Regions from separate parts of the Bradyrhizobium sp. USDA 4538 genome, predicted to be linked through region 1. Evidence: riboswitches for the same ligand, from Rfam matches in the RefSeq annotation. Region 1 holds a riboswitch; each other region holds the start of a gene.
The links. A riboswitch is a leader RNA that binds a small molecule or an ion and turns the genes downstream of it on or off. The one in region 1 is predicted to bind cobalamin.
Positions count from the first base shown of each region.

Region 2: it holds a riboswitch for cobalamin, as region 1 does, so the genes downstream of both, J2R78_RS21050 (TonB-dependent siderophore receptor) here and J2R78_RS19310 (TonB-dependent receptor) in region 1, are expected to answer to the same signal.
Region 3: it holds a riboswitch for cobalamin, as region 1 does, so the genes downstream of both, J2R78_RS01085 (DUF1636 domain-containing protein) here and J2R78_RS19310 (TonB-dependent receptor) in region 1, are expected to answer to the same signal.
Region 4: it holds a riboswitch for cobalamin, as region 1 does, so the genes downstream of both, J2R78_RS09130 (ribonucleoside-diphosphate reductase subunit alpha) here and J2R78_RS19310 (TonB-dependent receptor) in region 1, are expected to answer to the same signal.

Region 1 covers NZ_JALJZE010000001.1:4,302,881-4,307,057, reverse strand. The annotation lists gene J2R78_RS19325 (ABC transporter substrate-binding protein) at 1-45, opposite strand, end outside; gene J2R78_RS19320 (ABC transporter ATP-binding protein) at 252-1,025, opposite strand; gene J2R78_RS19315 (iron ABC transporter permease) at 1,022-2,065, opposite strand; cobalamin riboswitch at 2,178-2,376, shown strand; gene J2R78_RS19310 (TonB-dependent receptor) at 2,485-4,177, shown strand, end outside.
Region 2 covers NZ_JALJZE010000001.1:4,671,004-4,675,180, forward strand. The annotation lists gene J2R78_RS21040 (amidohydrolase family protein) at 1-1,130, shown strand, start outside; gene J2R78_RS21045 (GTP-binding protein) at 1,132-2,061, shown strand; cobalamin riboswitch at 2,290-2,485, shown strand; gene J2R78_RS21050 (TonB-dependent siderophore receptor) at 2,592-4,177, shown strand, end outside.
Region 3 covers NZ_JALJZE010000001.1:256,277-260,453, forward strand. The annotation lists gene cobN (cobaltochelatase subunit CobN) at 1-52, opposite strand, end outside; gene cobW (cobalamin biosynthesis protein CobW) at 52-1,086, opposite strand; gene J2R78_RS01085 (DUF1636 domain-containing protein) at 1,083-1,457, opposite strand; cobalamin riboswitch at 1,551-1,763, opposite strand; gene cobO (cob(I)yrinic acid a,c-diamide adenosyltransferase) at 1,800-2,453, shown strand; gene J2R78_RS01095 (cobyric acid synthase) at 2,465-3,913, shown strand; gene cobD (threonine-phosphate decarboxylase CobD) at 4,095-4,177, opposite strand, start outside.
Region 4 covers NZ_JALJZE010000001.1:2,089,094-2,093,270, forward strand. The annotation lists gene J2R78_RS09130 (ribonucleoside-diphosphate reductase subunit alpha) at 1-1,781, opposite strand, end outside; cobalamin riboswitch at 1,943-2,158, opposite strand; gene J2R78_RS09135 (hypothetical protein) at 2,561-3,493, opposite strand; gene J2R78_RS09140 (nodulation protein NolB) at 3,695-3,907, opposite strand.

The DNA of each region.
Region 1 (4,177 bases):
GAACGCGGCGCCGGCGGAAATAAGCCACAGCAGTATCGCGACCACCGCACCAAGATGAAGCGAAGCGAGATGGCTGCCACGCTGAAGGTGCGCCCCCTCTCCCGCTTGCGGGAGAGGGTTGGGGTCGGGGTCGTGCCGCAATGAACGCTCTTTGAGTGGAGAGAGCCCCCACCCGCTGCGCTCTTCGCGCGCAGCGACCTCCCCCGCAAGCGGGAGAGGTGAACTGAGCTCGTGGTGAGGCCGTGGCCACATCACACGTCCGCCCACGGCACGATGACGACCTCGCGCTGAAATTCGGCACGATAGGCGCTGATGCGGAACACGCTGGCGAGGACGCTCTCCGACAATGCCTCGACGGGCGCGCCCTGCGCGGCCAGCCGCCCCTCCGCGAGCACCAGCACGTGATCGGCAAAGCGCGCGGCGAGTCCCAGGTCATGCGTCACCACGATGACCAGCACGCCGGTGTCGGCAACGTTGCGCAGCTTCTGCATCACGTCGATCTGGTGGCGCGGATCGAGCGAGGCCGTCGGCTCGTCGGCGAGGATCACGGGCGCCTCCACCGCGAGCACCCGGGCCAGTGCGACGCGGCTGCGCTCGCCGCCGGAGAGTTCGGTGACGCGGCGATCGCTGAACTCAGCGACGTCGACCGCCTGCATCGCGCGCAGCACCGCCTCCACATCCGTCTGCGACAGCCGCGCCGGATCGGTCGCACCGTGCGGATAGCGGCCGAGCGCGACGATATCGCGTGCCGGCAGCGGCCAGTGCACCATGTGGCCCTGCGGCAGATAGGCGAAACGTTTCGCGCGCTCGCGCAGCGGCAGCGACGCCAGCGCATCGCCGCCGATCCGGATCTCGCCGCCCGACGGGATCAGCCCGGCCAGCGCGCGCAGCAGCGTGGTCTTGCCGGCGCCGTTCGGCCCGACCAGCGCGACTAGATGGCCCGATGGCAACGACAGGGAGACATCGTGCAGCACCTTGCGGCTGCCGAGCGAGGCATTGAGCGCGGCAGCCGAGAGCAGCGTCATGCCACGCCTCCGCCGAGCGCGCGGCGTTCGCGCATGATCAGATAGAGGAAGAACGGCACGCCGATGATCGAGGTCAGCACGCCGACCTTGATGTCTGAGGTCGAGGGAATGATGCGCACCGCGATGTCGGCGGCGAGCAGCAGCGCCGAGCCGGTGAGCGCGCTCGGCACCAAGAGCCGCGCCGGATCGTGACCGATCACGGGACGCATCAGATGCGGCGCGACGAGGCCGATGAAACCGATCGTGCCGGTGACTGCGACCGCGCCGCCGACGCCGAGCGCCACGCCCGTGATCACGAAGAGCCGCAACCGCCCGACGTCGACGCCGAGGCTCTGCGCCGCCTCCTCGCCAAGCGTCAGCGCGCGGAAGGCGCTCGCCTGGCTGAGCAGGATGGCGGCGCCTGCGATAATGAAGGGCAGCGCCAGCGCGACGTGCTGGAAGCTGCGGTCTTCCAGCGAGCCGAGCAGCCAGAACGCGATCTCCAGCACCACGAACGGATTGCTCGAGAGATTCATCACCAGCGCGGTCGCGGCTCCCGCAAAGCTCGAGATCGCGAGCCCGGCGAGGATCAGGATCAACAGCCCGGCATTGCGGCCGGCGATCGCAAGCAGCGCGAACACCGAGCCGAACGCGGCGATGATCGCCACCACCGGCAGCGCGTAGGAGCGCACATCGGCGAGGCCCAGCGCGATCACCAGCACCGCGCCGAAGGCGGCCGATTGCGGCGCGCCGAACAGCGACGGCGAGGCCAGCGGGTTGCGCAGCAACCCTTGCAGCGCCGCGCCTGACAGCCCAAGAATACCGCCGATCGCGAATGCCAGGATGGTGCGCGGCAGGCGGATCTCGCGCACGATCACCTGCGCCACATCGCTGCCGCCGCCGAACAGCGCCTCGATCACCGCGAGCGGCGACAGCCGCACCGGCCCGATGCCGAGCGAGATCACCAGCAGCAGCAGCACAAGCGCGAGCAGCGCCGCGGTGGCGCCCCACCGGCGCCGCGCCGCGACCTCGGCCGCCAAGGCAAAATCCTGCACGCTCATCGGATCCATGCTCTTACAGCGATCGTCGTGGCAGACAAGCGACACTCGACAAAAACCGTGGCCGCACGGCCATTGCCCGACTTCCGCCGGATTGACTTTGCTACCCGGCCGAACCCTAGATGAACATGACGGTTCTTTCATGAGATGAAAAGGGAATGCGGTACGGGGAAACTTCCCCAACGCCGCGGCTGCCCCCGCAACTGTATGCGGTGAATCCTTCGTCACAGGCCACTGGGAATCTCGGTCCTGGGAAGGCGACGAAGGGTAACGACCCGCGAGCCAGGAGACCTGCCGTCAGCCGTGGTCACACGCGATGCTGCCGGTCGGGGAGTACAGGCATGAGCTTCACCTGATGCTGTGAGCACGATGGTGAGACTGGTTCGCGGTGACGTGCCACTGACGTTGCCGAGGCCTTTCTTATGTTCTCCTTCCCTTTCCATCGGCGGCGCCGCGCGCTTCTGCTCGCGTCGACGATGATCGCGCCGGCGACGATGCTCGCGCCGGCATTCCTTGTCTCCGCAGCGCGGGCGCAGCAGGCACCCGCTCCCGATCAGCTGCCGGCGATCGAAGTCACCAAGCCGGGCGACCAGAACGTCACGCGCGCCAGGCCGGCCGCTGACGAAGCGCCGGCGCCGCGACGCCCGGCGCCGGGCACCTCGCAAGGCAACAATACAGGCAGCGGAGCCGGATCGGGCACGACAGGGACCGGTGTGGCCACCGGAACGGGCGGCACCGGCGGCCGCCAGTTCGCCGGCATTGTCGGCACCTCCTCGGCCGTGATCACCGCCGACGACATCGCGCATTCGCCGGTGCAGTCGTTGCCCGAGATCCTCGCGCAGGTGCCGGGCGTGCAGCTGCAAACGCCCTATGGCGGACCGAACGGCGCCAAGACGTCGGTCGACCTGCGCGGCTTCGGCGCGTTCGCGACCGACAATACCCTCTTCCTGCTCAACGGCCGCCGCCTCAACGACGTCGACAAGGCCGGCTTCGACCTCACCACGATTCCGCTCGATTCGATCGAGCGCATCGAGATCACGCGCGGCAACAGCGGCGCGGTGCTCTACGGCGACAACGCGGTGGGCGGCGTCGTCAACATCATCACCAAGACCGGCGTCGGCGGCCCGCCGACGACGATGCGGGCCGAGGCCGGAGTTGGCTCGTTCAACACCCGCATGGCCGCGGTCTCCGCGGCACTCAATTCCGGCCCGTGGTCCACCTCGTTCTACGGCAACGGCATCAAGTCGGACGGCTACCGCGTCAACAATGCGCTCGACCAGCGCAACGCCGTCGGCAACATCAACTACACGACGCCGGATCTCACCGCCTTCCTGACCGTCACCGGCAGCGACCAGAAGCTCGGCCTACCCGGCGGACGGCTGGTCGATCCGTCGATCGGCGTGAACGAGCTGCTCACCGATCGCCGCGGCGCCGCGACGCCCTTCGACTATGCCAACCAGCAGACCGCCAGCGTCACCGCCGGCTTCACCAAGACGCTGATGAACGGCGTCGACCTCATCGTCGACGGCGGCTGGCGGCAGCGCGAGACGCAGAGCGGCTTCTTCGGCACGGTGCCGACCATCAGCTTCGCCTCGACCTACAATGACGCCGCGCTGCAGACCTGGTCGCTGACGCCGCGGCTCAGCGTCAAGAACGTGATGCTGGGCGTGCCGTCGACGATCCTGACCGGCATCGACTATTACGATTCGACCTTCCGCGAGGCGCGCGGCGCCTATCAGGGCGTCGACCCGTTCCACATCTACAGTATCGAGCAGCAGTCCGTGGCCGGCTATTGGCAACATACGCTGGGCCTGTTGCCGACGACCGACTTCTCCTACGGCGCGCGGGTTCAGAACACCAGCATCTCGGCGCGCGATCGCTACGACCCGAATGCGCCATTCGCATTCGACACCCAGGCGGCACCGCTCGACAGCAACGAGACGCAATACGCGCTGCATGTCGGCATCGAGCATCGCCTGACCGACACTTTCTCGGTGTTCGGCCGCGCGGCACGCGCATTCCGCACGCCTGATGTCGACGAACGCGTCGCGTCGGGTCCGTCATTCGACCCACTGACCTTCGCCCCGATCCCGCAGAATTTCCAGCTCAAGACCC
Region 2 (4,177 bases), 370 kb from region 1:
CCGGCTCGAATTCGGAGAGCTCGCTGGAATCGTTTGGTGCCGCGATGCGCGATCGCCGCTGGATCGAAAACGTCGCGACCGAAGGCGAGGTCGGCGGCATCCTGGAGCGCCTCGCCAACGGACTGAACGAGGGCGGCATCGGCATCGGCATTCTCAACGCCTATGCGCCGGGCGCCGGCGTGCAGGAATTGACCGCGGTGTGCCAGCTCGCGGCGGATCATGCGGTGCCGACCTTTACCCACGTCGCCTACATGTCGCGGATCGATCCCGAGAGCGCGGCCGAGGCCTATATCCGCCTGATCGGCTACGCGGGCGCCACCGGCGCGCATATGCACATCTGCCACTTCAACTCGTCGAGCAAGACCGATATCGAACGCTGTGTTGGGCTGATCGCGAAAGCGCAGGCGCAGGGCCTGCCGATCACGGTGGAGGCCTATCCCTACGGCACCGGCTCGACCGTGCTGGCGGCGACCTTCTTCAGCGATCCGAAATTCGAGGAGCGCAACGGCCTCGGTTATGATTCGGTGCAGCGCGTGACCGACGGTCACCGTTTCGGCAGTCGCGAGGAGCTGCTGGCGGCACAGGCCGAAGAGCCCTCGACCTTGGTACTGTGGCATGTGCTCGACATCGAGAACAACGCGCATCATCGCGATCTGCTCGACATGGCGGTGCTGTATCCGGGCGGCGCAATCGCCTCCGACGCGATGCCGTGGACGCTGTCGGACGGCCGTCCCTACAGCGGCGACGCCTGGCCGCTGCCGGACGATGCCACCTCGCATCCGCGCTCGGCGGGCTGCTTCACCCGCTTCATCCGCGAATGGGTGCGCGAGCGCAAGAAGGTGTCGCTGCTCGAGGGCATCCGCAAATGCGCGCTGATCCCGGCCGAGATCCTGTCGGCGAGCACGCCGGCGATGCGGGCCAAGGGCCGGCTGCAGGTCGGCGCCGACGCCGATGTCGTGGTGTTCGACTACGAGACGTTGAGCGATCGCGCGACCTTCTCCGCGATGAATCGTCCGGCGGAGGGCGTGCGGCATCTCGTGGTCAGCGGCCAGCCGCTGATCAGCGATGGTGTGCTCGATGTCGCGGCGCGTCCCGGCCGGCCGGTGCGCCGGCCCGTCACCGGAGGCTAATGTGCCGGTCCCGATCCTGCTGGTCGCGGGCTTTCTCGGGGCGGGCAAGACCACCGTCGTCAACCATCTGCTGGCGCATGCGCAAGGGCGGCGCATCGCCGCCGTGGTCAACGATTTCGGTGCGATCAATATCGACGCCGAGCTGATCGCCGGCGCCGGCGACGGCGTGGTCAGCCTGAGCAATGGCTGCATCTGCTGCACACTGGAGGGCGACCTGCTGCGCACGCTCGCAACCTTGCTGCGGCGTGATCCGCGTCCCGAATTCATCGTGATCGAGACCAGCGGGATCGCCGATCCCGCCGACATCGTGCGCAACCTGATGGATCCCGTGATCTGGAAGGAGGCGCCGCTGGAGACGGTGCTGTGCGTGGTCGACGCGACGCAACCTGCGGCGATGCTGAACGATGCGCTGCTGCGCTCGCAGCTCCGGGCGGCGGATGTGGTGGCGCTGAGCAAGGTCGATCTGACTGACGCCGCTGCGTGCGCCGCGATCCGCGACGCCGTGCGCGCGGCGCGTCCGGCGGCCGTGGTGGTTGATGCCTTGCATGGCGAGGTGCCGGCCGCGCTGCTGTTCCCGACGGACCTCGATCATGTGCCGGCTCCGCGCGAGACCGCGCCGCGACGGCCGGCGTCCGATCGCTTCGAGACGCTGAGCTGGACCTCGGAGCGGCCCGTCGTGCTGCCGCGCTTGCAGCAGGCGATCGGCAGACTGGCGCCGAAGCTGGCGCGGGCGAAGGGATTGTTCGAGACGGTGGAGCAGCCCGGGCGGCTGACCGTGCTTCAACTCGCCGGCGGCCGCGCGACCCTGGCTGCGGGCGGCGTGCCGTCGCCCGGCGTGCCGCGCACGCGCATCGTGTTCATCGCCGAGATGGGTGCGCTGTCGCGCGCGGAGATTGATGAGGTGATGCAGGGATGTGTCGAGGCTCAGTGACGCGAACCTACGTTTCCCGTCATCTTGAGGAGCCGCGAAGCAGCGTCTCGAAGGATGAATCGGCCACCAGCCGGGCCGTGCATCCTTCGAGACGCGCGTGCCGCGCTCCTCAGGATGACGGGTTGCCTTTCGGCGTCAGCCCTCGACGTCGCTGTGTCATCGCCGCAGCAGCATCTCGCAAAGCATGTGTGCGACAATCGCATCGAATTGACAGCCCTGCAGCCAGCACCTATCGTTTTTGCCGACGGTTCCCTTCGGGGATCAAAAGGGAATGCGGTGCGAGGGTAACCCCAATGCCGCAGCTGTCCCCGCAACTGTAAACGGCGAGCCTTTCGTCAAATTGCCACTGGGCCATCGGCCCGGGAAGGCGTCGACAGGCGATGACCCGTGAGCCAGGAGACCTGCCGTCAGTCGTGGTCACACGCGAGCACATCGGGCGGGGGCGTCCTGGTGGGATCGGAGCACTGCCTTTTGGGCAATGCGCCAGTCCGCGTTCGCGGTGACGTGCCACGTTACCGCGAGTCCTTTTCATGTCTCCGTCCTCTCCCGTTGCGCGCAAATGGCGCCTCGGTCTTCTCTGCTCCCTGTCATCGCTGCTGTTGCCGGCCGAAGGCTCGGCACAAACGCCTCCACCAACCAGGCTCGATCCGATTGAGGTCGCGCCTTCCGCTGTGGCAAGGCCGAAGCCCGCGGCGCGAAGCCGTGCCGTGGCCGCCGCGGCGCGGCCGAGGCCCGCGACGATCGCAACAACCGGCAACGCGCCGCGCGTCGCAGCGTCGGGCGTACCGGGATCGGCATCGCCGACGCTCAATGCCACCACGCAGGGCGGCACCGGCAGTCGTCTCAATCTGACGCCGCTGCAGACGCCGGCCAGCGTCGAGATCATCACGGCGCAGACCATCGCTGAACGCGGCCAGCATAATGTGCTCGATGCCGTCACCCAGGACGCGGCTGGCTTCATCGCAACGCCGGCACCCGGCAATGGCGGCCTGTCGTTCAGCACCCGCGGCTTTGCCGGCAGCAACTCGGTGATGACGCTGTATGACGGCACGCGCTTCTATATCGGCTCCGGCACGCTGACGTTCCCCTACGACACCTGGTCGACGCAGCGCATCGAAGTGCTGCGCGGCCCGGCCTCGGTGCTGTACGGCGAAGGCGCGATCGGCGGCGTCATCAACGTGATCCCGAAGAAACCGCTCAATACGCCCTACAACGAGGCCGAAGTTTCGCTCGACAGCAACATGACCCGGCGGCTCTCGGTGGACAGCACCGGTCCGATCAATCCCAATGTGTCGTACCGCATCAACGCCACCGGCAACATGTCGGACGGCTGGGTCGATCGCGACAAGACCTCGAACGCGGTGGTCTCCGCTGCCGTGCGGGTGCAGGCGTCGGACAATCTGGCCTTCACGCTGTCGGAGGACTACGGCGACCGCAGCCCGTCGCGCTATTTCGGCACGCCGCTGATCAACGGTTCGATCCAGGATGCGCTGCGCTTCAAGAACTACAACGCATTGGACAGCGCGATCCGCTATCAGGACAGCTGGACCCAGTTCAAGACCGAGTGGGACGTCGCCGACGGCATCAAGGTCAACAACACGCTGTATTACCTGACCAGCGAGCGGCACTGGCGCGACATCGAAAACTATACCTGGAATCCGAAGACCCGGCTGATCGATCGCGCGAGCTACATCGAGATCTTCCACGACCAGAAGCAGCTCGGCAACCGGATGGATGCGACCTTCAGCGGTCACGTGTTCGGCCTTGCGAACCAGGTCGTCGCTGGCTTCGACGTCAACCGGATCGACTTCACCCACACCAACAACTCGCCCTATGGCGGCGCGTCGTCGGTCAATCCTTACGTGTTCGATCCGGGATCGTTCTTCGCGACGACGACGGCGACCACGCCGGGCTTCAATGCGATCGTCAATCAATACGCGCTGTTCGCCGAGGATCGTCTCTTGCTGACCGATCAGTTGTCGCTGGTGACCGGTGTCAGGTATGACCGTCCCGAGGTGGATCGCACCGACTACAAGACGCCGGCGAACAGTTTCGAGACGGCGCTATCGGGCACCAGCTGGCGCGCGGGGCTCGTTTACGAGCCGATCAAGAACCT
Region 3 (4,177 bases), 4.0 Mb from region 1:
TTGGCGTCGCGGTCTCCTCAAGGCCGCGGCTCTCGCGGAAGACGACGTGCATCAGACACCAAGCCGTGCCCTGATCGCGGCTTCATCGATGTCGGCATGTTCGCCGATCACGACGAGCTTCGACTGCCGCGCCCGGGCACCCCAGGGCATGTCGAACTGATGCCGCACCCGCTCGCCGACCGATTGCACCAACAGCCGCATCGGCTTGCCTTCGACCGCGATGTAGCCCTTGGCGCGCAGCACGTTCTGCTCGCGCGCCAGCCCCTTGATCGAGGCGACCAGCGCGTCGACATCCGAAACTTCCGGAAGATCGATCACGACGGAATTGAAATCGTCGTGCTCGTGTTCCTCCTCGCCATCGTGATGCGACGGCCGCGCCGCGAGATCGCTTTCCGCCGCCGCCCCGAGCCCGAGGATCACGCGCGCGTCGATCGTGCCGTCGACGACGGGCAACATCGGCACCTCGCGCGGCATCTCGGCCGCGATCACCGCTTTCGCTGCCTTGATCCCCTCCGCCCCGGCGAGATCCGCCTTGGTCAGCAGCACGATATCGGCACAGGCGATCTGGTCCTCGAACACTTCCGACAGCGGCGTCTCGTGGTCGAGATTGTCGTCCGCTGCACGCTGCGCATCCACCGCGGCCGGATCAGGCGCAAAACGGCCGGCGGCGACGGCCTCGGCGTCGGCGAGCGCGATCACGCCGTCGACCGTGATCCGCGAACGGATCTCCGGCCAGTCGAACGCTTTCAGCAGCGGCTTCGGCAGGGCGAGCCCCGAGGTCTCGATCACGATGTGATCGGGCTTCACGTTCCGCGCCAGCAACTGCTCCATCGCCGGGATGAAATCGTCGGCGACGGTGCAGCAGATGCAGCCATTGGCGAGCTCGACGATGTTCTCGGCCGGACAATTGGCGTCGGCGCACGACTTCAGGATGTCGCCGTCGACGCCTTCGCTGCCGAATTCGTTGACCAGCACCGCGAGCTTCTTGCCGTTGGCATTGCGGATCAGATGCTGGATCAGCGTCGTCTTGCCGGAGCCGAGAAAGCCGGTCACGACGGTGACCGGAATTTTGGCGAGCGTGGTCATTCTGCGGCCTCCGGCACGACGGGAAGAGGTGGAATGCGGGCGAGCGATTGCTTGCGGAAGATTTCCGGACGGCTGCGCCACGGCACGATGCCGTCGGGCGCCGCCGCATAGGCGGAGGCACCGGCGATCACATCCGCGGCATTATCAGCGGACAGTCGGCCGTAGACATAGGACCAGCGCCCCGGCGCGCTGAGCGCGACCGAGCAGCCCTGGCTGCAGGCCGACAGGCATGCGACGGGAACCAGATTGACGTCATCGGGCACGCCGGCCTCGACAAGCGCGGCATGCAGGCGTGCACCGGGCGCGAGTTCACCTTCCGCCGACGTCTGGCCGGCGCGGCAGGTGATGCAGACATGAAGTGTGACGCTCATCGCCCTTCCTGGATTGACAGCGGGAAGCGATGAGGCACACGAACCGATTTTGGACAGGTTCGTTCCCCGTCGCGGAACACCCCGTCCGCCGGTTTCACAACATGCTGCGTTGGCAGGTCTCCCGGCTTGCGGAGCAGGTTTTACCCTTCGATGCCCACCTTCCCGACTCCGTATGGAATCAGTGGCTTGGGCATCTCTCCGGTCACGGTCGCGGGGGCGGCTGCGCTTCGGGCCCGATTTAGCGGAGCCCTATCGCATTCCCTCTTCGCCTGTCGTAGGACAGGAACCAACGCAGGACCACCATTCGTCCAAGCCTCGCACTTGTCAAGCCGAAGGAATGTGATGACTTCTGATGGAAAGGACGCTGAAGACGGCGCCGTCGGCACCGATCTTTCGCCGGATGCGCGCCACGCGGACAAGATGGCGAAAAAGAAGGCCGCCCGCGACCGCATCATGGCGACCAAGAGCGGTGAAAAGGGCCTGATCATCGTTCATACCGGCGCCGGCAAAGGAAAATCGTCCTCCGCGTTCGGCATGATCGTGCGCTGTGTGGCTCACGGCTTTCCCTGCGCCGTGGTGCAGTTCATCAAGGGCGCCTGGGATACCGGCGAGCGCCGCCTGCTCACCGGGCATTTCGGCGATCTCTGTCAATTTCACGCCATGGGCGAAGGCTTTACCTGGGAGACGCAGGATCGCGCCCGCGACATCGCGGCAGCGCAAGCCGGCTGGGAAAAGGCCAGGCAGCTGATCGCGGACCCGAGCCTGCGCATGGTCGTGCTCGACGAGATCAACATCGCGCTACGCTACGATTACCTTGCGATCGCCGATGTCGTCGACTTCCTGACCACGTCGAAGCCGCCGATGACCCATGTCGTGCTCACCGGGCGCAACGCCAAGGAGGAGCTGATCGAGATTGCCGATCTGGTCACCGAGATGACGCTGGTAAAGCATCCGTTCCGCTCCGGCATCAAGGCCCAGCCGGGCGTCGAGTTCTGACGGGCATCACGATGGCGCGCGCATTGATGATCCAGGGAGCCGGCTCGGACGTGGGCAAATCGCTCATCGTCGCCGGCCTCGCCCGCGCCGCCCGACGGCGCGGCCTGCGCGTGCTGCCGTTCAAGCCGCAGAACATGTCGAACAACGCCGCCGTGACCGTCGATGGCGGCGAGATCGGACGCGCGCAGGCATTGCAGGCGCTCGCCGCCGGCGTCGAGCCGCACACCGACATGAACCCGGTGCTGCTCAAGCCCGAGACCGATGTCGGCGCCCAGATCATCGTGCACGGCAAACGGATCGCCACCGCACGCGCGCGCGAATATGCCGGCATGAAACCATCGCTGATGGGCGCGGTGCTGGAGAGTTTTGCGCGCCTGAAGCAGCGCGCCGATCTGGTGCTGGTCGAGGGCGCCGGCAGCCCCGCCGAGGTCAACTTACGCAAAGCCGATATCGCCAATATGGGTTTTGCGCGCAAAGCAGACGTGCCCGTGGTGCTGGTCGGCGACATCGACCGCGGCGGCGTGATCGCGCAGCTCGTCGGCATCAAGACGGTGATCGACCCTGATGATGCCGCGATGATCCAGGGCTTTATCATCAACAAATTCCGCGGCGATCCGACATTGTTCGATGACGGCTATCGCTTGATCGAAGAGCGCACCGCCTGGCGCGGATTTGGCGTGCTGCCCTGGTTCGTCCGCGCCGGCGAACTTCCGGCCGAAGATGCGCTCGGGCTCGGCGAGGCGCGCAAGCCGGGCCAGTGCAAGATCGCGTTCCTTGCGCTGTCGCGGATCGCCAATTTCGACGACCTCGATCCGCTGAAGCTGGAGCCCGGCGTCGATCTCGTGATGGTACGTCCGGGCGAAGCCATCCCAGGTGATGCGAAGCTCGTCATCCTGCCCGGCTCGAAATCGACCCGCGGCGATCTCGCCTTCCTGCGCGCGCAGGGCTGGGACATCGATCTCTTGGCACATCATCGCCGCGGCGGCCATGTCCTCGGCCTGTGCGGCGGATATCAGATGCTTGGTCAGACCGTCGCCGACCCTGAAGGGATCGAGGGGCCCGCCGGCGAAACACGCGGCCTCGGGCTGCTCGATGTCGCAACCACCATGACCGAACAGAAGACGCTGACGCGCGCCAGCGCGGTGCATGCCGCGACCAGCCAGCCGATCAACGCCTATGAAATCCATATCGGGCGCACCGACGGCCCGGATCGCGCGCGGCCCTTTGCATCACTCGACGGTACGGCTGAGGGCGCTGTCTCCGCAGATGGGCGCGTTCACGGCAGCTATCTGCACGGCCTGTTCGCCTCGGACGATTTCCGCAAGGCGTTCCTTGCACAACTCGACATCGCGGCGGCTGATCAGCCCTACGGCGCCAGGGTCGAGAGCGCACTCGACGCGCTTGCCGAGCACATCGAGACCCATCTCGATGTCGAAGGCCTGCTCGCGCTGGCGCGTTAAAGCGAGATGATTCCTTCTCACCTCGCCCCGCGTGCGGGGAGAGGTCGGAACGCATCGCTAGATGCGTTCCGGGTGAGGGGGAGTCTCCGCAACCGCAGCTGTCGCCGAATATGCGGATGCGGCCCCTCACCCCAGCCCTCTCCCCGTAAGAACGGGGAGAGGGAGCGCAGCGCCGTCGCAATCAGCGCGACAACACGGCGGAAAGGCGCGACCACTCGGGCTCACTGCCCGGCAAGCCGAGGCGCAGCCATCCCGGTTTCTGCT
Region 4 (4,177 bases), 2.2 Mb from region 1:
GATTTTGAACGGCAGTAGTAGAGGCTCTTCACCCCCCGCTTCCATGCCGTCCAGTGCAGCATGTGAAGATCCCATTTATCGACGTCAGCCGGCAGATAGAGGTTGACCGACTGGCTCTGGCAGACGAACGCGGCGCGGTCGGCGGCAAGTTCGACGATCCAGCGCTGGTCGATCTCGAAGGCGGTGCGAAAGACCGCTTTCTCGATTTCCGAGAGGATGTCGAGATGGGCGACCGAACCCTCGGCGGCGATGATGGACTGCCAGATCGCCGAAGTATTGGCGCCCTTGGCGGCCAGCAGCTTGGCGAGATGCCGATTACGCACCGAGATGGCGCCGGACAAGGTCTTATGGGTGTAGATGTTGGCCGGGATGGGTTCTACACAAGCGCTGGTGCCGCCGCAGATAATGCTTATCGAGGCGGTCGGCGCGATCGCGATCTTATGGCTGAAGCGGGCCATCACGCCTCGTTCCAGGGCATCCGGGCACGGCCCCCGCTCGCGCGCGAGCGTCACGGATGCCGCATCAGCATCGCGACGGATTTTCCGGAACATGTTCAGATTGAACGACTTGGCCACGACGCTTTCCATCGGAATGCTCTTGGCCTGCAGGAACGAGTGGAAGCCCATGACGCCAAGGCCGACGGAACGCTCACGCAAGGCGGCGTAGCGGGCACGCTTCATGACGCCCGGCGCCACCGTGATGAAGTGGGTCAGCACGTTGTCGAGGAAGCGCATGACGTCCTCGATGAAGCCAGGCTCCTCGTTCCACTGGTCCCAGGTCTCGAGGTTGAGCGACGACAGGCAGCACACGGCGGTACGCTCCTCGTCGCGATGATCGATGCCGGTCGGCAGGGTAATTTCGCTGCACAGGTTGGACGTTGAGACCTTGAGGCCGAGCTCGCGCTGGTGCTTGGGGAGCGCGCGGTTCACTGTATCGATGAACAAGAGATAAGGCTCCCCCGTCTGCAGCCGGTTCTCCAGGATGCGTTGCCACAGCTGGCGGGCGTCGATTTCGCGGATAACCTCCTTGGTCTTCGGACTGCGCAGAGCGAACGCAGTGCCGGCGCCTACGGCACGCATGAACTCATCGGTGACGTTGATGCCGTGATGCAGGTTGAGACTCTTGCGGTTGAAGTCGCCGGACGCCTTGCGGATCTCGAGGAACTCCTCGATCTCGGGATGGTGGATATCGAGATAGACCGCAGCCGAGCCGCGCCGTAACGAGCCCTGGCTGATCGCCAACGTCAGGCCGTCCATGACGTGGATGAACGGGATGATGCCTGAGGTAACGCCGCCCTTCACCTGCTCGCCGATCGAGCGAACATTGCCCCAGTAGGTGCCGATGCCGCCACCGTTAGAGGCAAGCCATACGTTCTCGTTCCAGGTGCCCACGATGCCTTCGAGCGAGTCCGACACCGAGTTAAGGAAGCAGGAAATCGGCAGGCCGCGCGTCGTGCCGCCGTTGGAGAGCACCGGTGTGGCTGGCATGAACCACAGCCGAGACATCGCATCGTAGAGACGTTGGGCATGCGCAACATCATCCGCGAAGGCGCAAGACACCCGCGCGAACATGTCCTGGATCATTTCGCCGGCGAGCAGATAACGGTCGCTCAGCGTCAGCTTGCCGAACGGCGTCAACAGGTCGTCGCGCGTCCGATCGAGCTTGAGATCGGCCGGCTTTGGCGATGGCGCAAGGGGGTACGGCAGCGGGGCCGGCGACGGCGGCGGCACAAGACACAACTCAGGCGCGCTGGGCTCTGCCTGCAATGGCTGCGACCTCACGCGCGCCGGCTCCTCAATGAGATGACCATGCTGATCGAAATCGTAAGACGGCGACATCGGCAACCCCGCGATGTTAGGCGGGGGGGACTGCGCGGATGACTTGCGAGGAAACCGGTCAAACGTCTCCGGCTGCAAGCGACCCAACGGGGCACCCCGCCCGAGGACTTTCGTTCAGTCGCGGCAGGTCTCCTGGCTCGCGGGTCGCCGCGGCTGTCGGCCTTCCCGGCGCTGTGCTGCGCCAGTGACCATGATGACAACCGCTCGCCGCTTACAGTTGCGGGGGCAGCCCCGGAGTAGCCGTTCGGCGCACCGGGTTCCCTCTTAGCTTCCGACCTACAAAATGTTGGGGCCAGAAGACCGTGACTGGCTAGACATAGGCACTACTCGCCGGGATTCGTCAACTGGGGAGATCCAGATTGAAACGCAAAAACATACCGAAGCCCGGACGACTTTGTCGCCGCTGTCGGCTTCTGCTGCAGGTGATTGGATATGCCGTTGGGCTGCATTACCGGTTTCCGTCAAGCCTGCGCAAAGGTCGAGGGAATTCCTGGCTCGCACGTCGCATTGATGGAATCTAAGAAACGGCGCGTCAGTAGAGGAGCAATTCGGCCAGACGCTTGATTTGATTCGCAGCGCTCCTGCTCGCCGCGACCAATGGCATCTGGACGAATTCGTTATCCACTCGCGGGCGAACAACATCGGCTCTGGCGCGCCGTCGACCGGAATGGCCTTGCATCCAGCCCCGAACCGAATCGCGCTGCACAGTGGTCCCACGCCTGTCACGGCTCCAGCGCGACCTGCAAGCCCTCCTTACTTTCAACATGAACGTAACGGGGTCCGATCGGCCGTCCCCTGCCGCTGGCGACAGTGACAATGTCTTCCAAAGGCATGGCGCGCGCATCCGCCTCGGGGCGAGACAAGATCAGATCGGCGTGAAACAGCCCTTCCGATTCGAGGCCGGTGGCATCCACGCCAAGGGCCGCCAAGCTGGCCAAACAGCTCTCAAATTCTTCAGCATCGCGAAAGCGACGCTGGATAAACGTTGCGCCGGCAAGACGTTCTGTCACAAGACCACGGTTTGCGAACGTCGCGGCGAGCGATTCAAATGGGAACATTCGTAGCACGAAGGAGATGATCCATGGTTGCTTCTCTGCCGCATCGAGAATCTCGCCGAACGTCTTCTCGGTAACGTAGCCGATGCATCCGGTCGACATGATAACATCCACGGAGCGGAGAATGCGCGCGCTGTCCATCGATAGCGCCTCCTTTTCAAGGTCAGCGACAATGCCCTGCTCTAAAAGGCCAACATTCTTCGCATAGCTGACCGCCGCTGCCGACACATCGAGGCCGATAAAGCGTGCCAACCCGACATCAGGCCAGGCTGCATAGAAACTGCGATCGAGACTCACCAATGTCTCAGAGCTGATCGCTCTCATCTCACGCCGGGCGTAGCGGTGACGCAAGCCCGCGAAGGTCAGCGGAAAGCGATGCACCGCTGCATTGATACCGTACGAACAACCAACATCGAGCACGACGGGCTTGAGGCCGGTGGCCGAAGCTTTCGCTGCCAGTATTTGGCGCACAACCGGCTCAGCCACGTCCGGTATCATATAATCCAGGTCTCCGAGGACCGAGAAATATGCCCTCGGATCATCCGAAGCATAAATATCGTGGAATGCAGCTTTAGACCGATTGATGCGCGAGAAATCTATCCGCAACGCAATGTCTCCTCTCATTTGCAAGCAGCTCGACGGCTGTTGCCTTCGTACCCGCCTGCACTTTGGTTATATAGGGTGTAGGCCCTTACATCCGCCGATGCGGTAGCAGAAGTGGCAAGTGAACAAGCGCATCACCCCCTCTGCGCGTCGCGGCGCGAGCGATCCTGCTGTTGTGCGAAGAAACCATCAGCCCGCTCAGCCCACCGATAGAAGCTTATTCAGAGATAAGCTGACGGCGCCGGCGCCCTTGGAGATGAGCGAAACCTGAATGACGCGATCGCCAACACCCCACAGGTTCGTCAAGGCCGAATCGAAATGATCCCTACCTTCCGGTTTACCTGCCGGATGCCAGGCGGCAGGCCCACGAAGCTGCACCTTGCTTCGAAGCTGCCTGCGCAAGACTATCATGAAACTGGTCCCGCACCGATAAACAGCCGCTGGAGAACCATTCAGCCGGGTTGAGAGAGATCGAGGCAACGGCAGGCAACATGAGAAGAACCGTTTTGTCACGTGATGAGATTGGCACCTTCGTGAGCGCGAATGGGCCAGCACCCTAGAAACGCAAGCTGACCGAAAGCTGACGAGCCTTCGTCACCTGATGATCATCGAGCGCGAAACCAGTGCCCCATCTTGAGATGCTCCGGAGATCTTGCGAGATCGTTAGACCAAATCAACGAA